DNA from 2 places in the Bacillus sp. NEB1478 genome. Region 2 is predicted to be linked to the other one. Evidence: predicted binding sites of a transcription regulator. Region 2 holds the regulator's gene; the other holds the start of a gene.
What was found. The regulator LexA, encoded in region 2, represses DNA repair genes until DNA is damaged. The targets are predictions, from matches to a motif close to CGAACATATGTTCG.
Positions count from the first base shown of each region.

Region 1 (3,430 bases), 590 kb from region 2:
ATTATCCAGTATAAGTTGTAACAGATTATTACGAAGAGTCCATTCATCCTTTTCTTTATCAAAAGTTAAAGGATATATTGATTCACCATTCTTATTTTTTCTCAACTTTATTAACCTAAAAATGCAAAATGTTTTAAGAGGATTAAGTGCATTTAAAGTTGTGTCTGCATAACAAGGAATATCTTTAAAACAAAACCAATAAGCCGCTTTTACAATTGGGCTTGAATCTATTTCTTGCAACTTTGAATTAATTCTATACATTAACATTGCTCGTATACCTTCATTTGCACCAATTTGAGGATTAATGATAGGTATAAGATTTGTTTTATTATATTTCACCACTAAATCATTTACGGACATTACTTTAGATAAATCCTGCATTCTTAATCACCATCCTATTCTGATTTATACATATTTTTTTATAAACAACTCGCTAAATTACAATTTATGTGTTAATTAACTGAATAACTAATTTCCATAATCTCTTTGAGTATATTTTACCATATAATGTTTTAAATGCTTGAGTCTTCTTGGAGCAGTTTTTAAGTGGCACCACAATAACAAGTAAAATAGCACCTTAATTCACACTATGACAATATCCATTGTCAAGACGTTATTTGGGGTGCTATTTGCAATGTTGTTTTATTGATATTTTCTTATAAAACGTTGATAAATCAATAAAAAATACTATTCTATTTACTGTGTTAATAGGTATGGTAATTCATACGCCATTTATACTGTTTCTCCACAAAAACTGAACTACTTAGTCTTTAAAAGGCAGCTTTATTTATTATTTTTTTTGTAATATTGATTGTTAAAACGTTGGCTATTTTATACTCCTCAGAAAAGACCTCATCAAACAGATTAAATGTTGAAACGACTTATTGCGAACTTTTATTTAGTCATCGGTTATCGTTTTAATCTCTAATTACTTTCTTAATAGATGAAAAGCTTATTGTATGCAGTTCGCTGTTGCTGTCCATTATTTTTAACTGCTTTTTGTTTTGATCTATATAGTGTGTGAAACCGTTTATCGTAATTAATCGCTTGTTTTTATAAACAGTAAAAGACACTGGTTTATTGTACTCCATAGCTTCAAGTATCAAATCACTCATTTCATCCATTTGTTGTTCATCGATAATAGGCTCGGGGATATCATAATAGTCTTCGTTTATGTATTTTCTCAGTTCTTTAACGTGTTCAGGCAGCATCATACTGGTCCATTTGATGGTTCCGCGATCTCGTAAGGTCATCGTCATCACTCCTTATGAATTATAATAACCGAACACACGTTCTTTTTAAACTGGTATTTATTGTATTTTTTTAGTCTTTTTAGGAGGAATCTTGTCGTAAAAGAACGAATAGTACCAGTAATTGTAATTTAAGGAGGATGACATGAAGAAGAGATTATCAAAGGGAGAACTAGATTTTATTAAAGGATGCACGAAAGCAATCTTAAAAAACAATACAGATTATCACCATTGGCTCTTTATTGTAGATGGAATTAAACGCTATTTTACTCACAAGGATGAATTTTATCCTGAGAATCATCCTGTATTTAACCATGCGATGTGCATATGTGCGGTTGGCGGAGAATTTATTACAGATTGGCATTATAAGGCAGGAAACGATGACTTTTCAAAGCCGTGGATCAAACGGTCTTTAAAAAAATTACTCGTTAATAGTGAGTCTTTTGCTGAGAATTATTACGCAGCGAGAGAAAAGCCAGTGAAAATAGATGATTTCTTAGAATCCATTAATGTAGATGGGCTTAGTGAGAAAGGGAAAGAAGAATACCTTGAAAAAGTTTCGAATTTAATTCGTAATAAATAAACAAATGATGAGTATATCCTTAATAAATTTTTCGTTTTTAATTATGATCACTACTCATTTCAAGACATTAATATAAAGGAGGTACTAAAATGAAGACGCAAGAAGATTTTTCAACAACCATATCTTCAGAATGGAAAAGTAAGCTGTATATAATGGTATCTAATGTAAAAGGGCTACAAAATAAAAATACAGTAACTGGGGTGGCTGCCACCGAAGAAATTGTAAGACAGAAAGTTTCAGAAATAATATCATACCTAGAAAGTGCCCAACAGAAAATTCTATATGCAATTCTTGACCTTAATACATTTTATTATTCATTAAAGGAGTATCGCGAAGCATATAGTGATTGGAATAAAAAGCTATTCAGTGAAAAGAAAGTTTCGGGCCCTCCAAATTTTAAAGTGGATTATTGTTCAACACATGTTCCACTTGAAGTACTACTAAGTAAAATAAGCTATACCTTCTTTAATTCTTTTCATAGTTTTTTTGATAACTACGGACATTTTCTCTATGCTTGCTTGTACCCAGATAAAGAAATCCCTAAAAGATTATACTTTTATCAAGTTCGGAATGAACTCCTTATAGATGCTACATATAAATCTGTATCAGATGCAATAGAGGAATACACTATAAAGCCTTCATTTTCTTATGTTAATAGTATAGATAATATGAATAAGCACGTAAGATTAATCTCACCTCAAGCGAGTGTATCGTTATATGACGGTACGATCGAAATTGTAATGCCTGAATTTATAAAAGGTAAAGAAACTTATAATGAAGAGGAAATGCAGAAGCTCTTTGAAGATTGTTACGAATTGTGTGTCGGTTTCTATAATAAAGTCACAAGTAAGGTATTCGATACAATTTAAGTGACATCATAATCAATATTCGTAAAAAGAAAGAACTTCAACATCCGATTGCGTACTGATACTTAAACTGCATTAGTTTATCGTTGTTTAGCTAAATGCAAATAGTTCAGTATTTTTTCGATGATATATTGTGAAAGATGTTCGAATTTCAATAGAAGAGATAAAGAGGAAATTTAATGAAAACCTTTGAGCCAATAATTGTAGACGAAAAAATTAACAAAGTTCTTATAAAGGCATTTAATAAACTAACGTACAATAACTTTCAATTAACCAAAATCAATGATTACACCTATTTTTGTAAAAAAGTAGGTAGTAATTCAGGGAAAATTACTCGCTATAATTTGTATATACTCTTAAATGAGTTCACTAGTCAAATGTACATTGGTATAACTAAAAATATTAAAAAACGATTGATTACCCATGCAAGAGATCAAATATTGGGATCTAATAATGATGTTGTAGTCAATGCTTTATTTATAGTGGAATTAGACGAAATCTTAACAGATAAGGAAGTCCTTTCGATCAACAGTCAAATCACGTCTATTGAATACAGGCTTGCAAAGTATTTGCGAAATTTGGGTTATGACGCACGATGTCAGTTCAATGAATTTAAAGATAATAAAGAAAATGGATTTATAGAGAGTTTTTTGATAGAAAGCTTAAATGATAAATTTATAAAACAAAAGGTTGAAGAAGAGCTTGATATTATTGATCAATCATTAAGATCG
Region 1 is NZ_CP134049.1:1,475,024-1,478,453, forward strand. It holds gene RGB74_RS07090 (hypothetical protein) at 1-381, opposite strand, end outside; gene RGB74_RS07095 (YolD-like family protein) at 918-1,253, opposite strand; gene RGB74_RS07100 (hypothetical protein) at 1,396-1,833, shown strand; gene RGB74_RS07105 (hypothetical protein) at 1,923-2,702, shown strand; gene RGB74_RS07110 (GIY-YIG nuclease family protein) at 2,879-3,430, shown strand, end outside.
Region 1: the regulator LexA is predicted to act here: its motif matches at 1,283-1,296, upstream of RGB74_RS07095 (YolD-like family protein).

Region 2 (3,430 bases):
TTATTCCGAGTAGAGGATCGTCCTAAGTTTTTTTCATTCTTTTCATAGGTGATGGGATAAGGGGAAATCAAACTTCTCATGTATTCTTCAGTCTGGTCTGTTGAACAGTCGTCGACGACGATAACTTCAAACTTTGAGAGAGGAACATCTTGTAACGTTAAGGAATATAAACAGTTTTTAAGTCTTTCTAATGCGTTGTACGTCGATAGTACAATACTGATTTCCAGCGACATATTTTCACTTTCCTATCATTTCATGTCCCTGTAAAATATGTTTGTACAACCAATCTTACATGGACTAACATTATTCTGAAACAACTTGTAATTCATCTTACACACTTCTTTAATTGTTTTACTTCAACATATGACAGGAGTGAATAAATGTGACACATCTTGTCATCTATTAGATGAGTTAGCAAATCGAACACAAGTTCATCCTTGGGAACGCGATTAATATATGAGCTTGTACTAGAAAAACCCCTGACATGATGTCAGAGGTTTTTCTATGCGTAGTGGCTAATGAATTATTAACAATTTTTTTCTAATCAAGATTCGTTAAGTAATATACAAAATCATTTCTGACCAAATAGATGATTGTCCATATCGGATCTATCTAATACATCATAATCTAATAGTGACAGGAGTGAATGAAATTATGAAGACGAATGATGAATCAATTTGTCAAGAGTTTGCGAGAATTATTGGAGGGCAAGCAGGATTTGCCGGTGGAAAATGTGTGGCAACAATAAATCGAGATGATATAAAAGCTACAATTTTGGGTAAGCGGTTTAGGGTAACAACTTCTTTCTCATTTGAGTCAAGAGATAGTTGTGGAAAAGCCTTGTGTCTGGGTAGAATAGCACTTTTGCAAAAAGAGGTAAGTGAATTTGTTGAATCCATTCTTGATCAAGGAATAGAAGTATCTTCTGTACACAACGAGTGGTTGTTCGACAAACCGAATTTGATTTACGTTAATATTGAAGACGTTGATGATCCACTGGATTTTGCAAGAAAAGTCAGAAGAGCTTTGAGAAGCCTATAGTTGAAAAGCTGACTCAAAATGGCAGGAACGAACGGTTTATGTAAACTGATTTTTTATTTTAATACATGAAAATGCACCAAGGGCTTTAAATAGTAATTTCATCTTTAACAATAGGTGTTATTGTAACTGTGGAATATAGAAATATGAAGATAAACGAAAAAAGCTGCCTTGCTGAGGCAGCTTTTTTAAATTTCTAATTAATGGATCGTTCTGTATACGCCGATTACTTTCCCTAGGATTGTACAGCTTTGAAGGATAATAGGTTCCATAGAAGAGTTCTCAGGCTGAAGACGGATGTGATTCTTCTCTTTAAAGAATCGTTTTACCGTTGCTTCGTCCTCGTCGGTCATTGCTACGATAATGTCACCATTGTTTGCAGACTGCTGTTGTTTAACAACGACTAAGTCACCATCTAAGATTCCGGCTTCAATCATACTGTTTCCAATTACTGAAAGCATAAAAACATTTTCGTCACCTACCATATATTCAGGCAAAGGAAAGTATTCTTCTACATTTTCAATCGCACTGATCGGCAGCCCCGCTGTAACCTTACCGAGCACGGGAATTGAAATCGATTTAACAGAAGCAACATTATCTTCTAAACCTAATACTTCTATTGCTCTCGGTTTTGTTGGATCTCTGCGAATAAGTCCTTTTTTCTCCAGTCTTGCTAAATGCCCATGCACTGTGGAACTCGACGCTAATCCTACAGCTTCACCAATCTCCCTTACAGATGGGGGATATCCTTTTTGAGAAACTTCTTCTTTTATAAAATCCAAAATATCCAACTGTCTTCTGGATAACTTAGTCATTTTTATGCACCTCACCAGAATTTTTATCTATAAAAAGTATAGCATGGCATTGTTTCATATACAAACATAAGTTCGAAAAAACAGTTGACACCGAACAAACGTTCCAGTTATTATAAAAACATAACATACGAACAAACGTTTGTTGAAAGGGGATTTTAACAATGAAACAAGGAACAGTACATGTTATGGTATTCTTATGTTTAGTAGGTGGGATTTTCTTTACGTTATCAAATATGGCAGCAAAAGATACACAATATATAGAGGTTACCGTTAAAGAAGGAGATTCTCTTTGGAGTCTTTCTGAAAAGTATACAGGAGAACACAAGTATTCAAATTGGGAATTTATAAAATGGGTGGAAGATAGAAACAGTGTTAATGCTTCTGCTGTATTCCCTGGTCAGAAACTCGTTATACCAGTCAACAAATAAAGAAAAGCAGGTCACATTCATGAAAGCAATCATTTACTGCAGAGTAAGTACGGAAAAGGAAGAACAAACTACTTCTATTGAAAGGCAAAAGAGTGAACTCCTCAAAATGGCAAATCAATTTGGAATGGAAGTAATTGATTCGATCACTGAAAAAGCAAGCGGTTATTCTTTAGACCGGGAAGAGTTGTTAAACCTTTTAGATATGGCCAGGGATGGATCTTTTCAATGTTTATTGATTCAAGATGATACAAGATTAGGCAGAGGTAAAGCTAAAATGGCGATCCTGCATCAGCTTCTGAAATATAATATCAAAGTGTTTACCCTTTCTCATCAAGGTGAATATACGTTAACTGAAGCGGATGAGATGGTCTTGGATATCGTATCAACGGTAGAGGAATATCAGCGGAAACTTCACAACATGAAAATTAAGCGGGGAATGAAAAAAGCTGTTACAAATGGTTTCAAACCGCAAAAAAATTTAAAAAATAAAAATTTGGGTGGAAGAGATAAAAAAGAAGTCCCCATTAATGAAATCGTTCGGTTGAAAAACATGAAACTGACATTCAATGACATTGCCATTACACTCCGGGGATTAGGTTTTAATGTCTCAAAAGCAACCGTTCATAGAAGGTATCAGGATTATATAGAAAATAGTGATAACTAGAAATTCTTATTGTACTCATGTAGGATAGAATTTAAGAGTACAAAAAAGGAGTTTTTCACATGTTATCCAAAGAGAAATTACAAAGAATAAATGAACTATCTAAGAAATCTAAACAAACTCAGCTGTCCGCTTCCGAAAAAGCAGAACAAAAAAAGCTGCGAGAGGAATATTTAAAGGTTTTTAGAAAATCGTTTAAACAAGATTTGCACGGAGTAACGTTCATCGATCCGGAAGGCAACGATGTTACACCAGAAAAATTAAAAAGAAGTAAAGAGAATAAAGATAACTTAAAGCACTAATACAAAATGCCTATTTGCGAATCCGCAAATAGGCATTTTTTCTGTTGCAATTTTCTTATTAACGTATATACTGTTATATAACAACTATGAAGGGAGAGAATATTTTGACTTTTTCAATTTCAAGTACAGCTGCCAATCTTTATAAAGATATTGATTTGGGAGCAAAAGAAGGATTGCGTTTGTTTG
Region 2 is NZ_CP134049.1:2,069,066-2,072,495, reverse strand. It holds gene RGB74_RS10210 (glycosyltransferase family 2 protein) at 1-233, opposite strand, end outside; gene RGB74_RS10205 (DUF1259 domain-containing protein) at 655-1,041, shown strand; gene lexA (transcriptional repressor LexA) at 1,239-1,853, opposite strand; gene RGB74_RS10195 (cell division suppressor protein YneA) at 2,015-2,281, shown strand; gene RGB74_RS10190 (YneB family resolvase-like protein) at 2,301-2,945, shown strand; gene RGB74_RS10185 (DUF896 domain-containing protein) at 3,005-3,244, shown strand; gene RGB74_RS10180 (HesB/YadR/YfhF family protein) at 3,349-3,430, shown strand, end outside.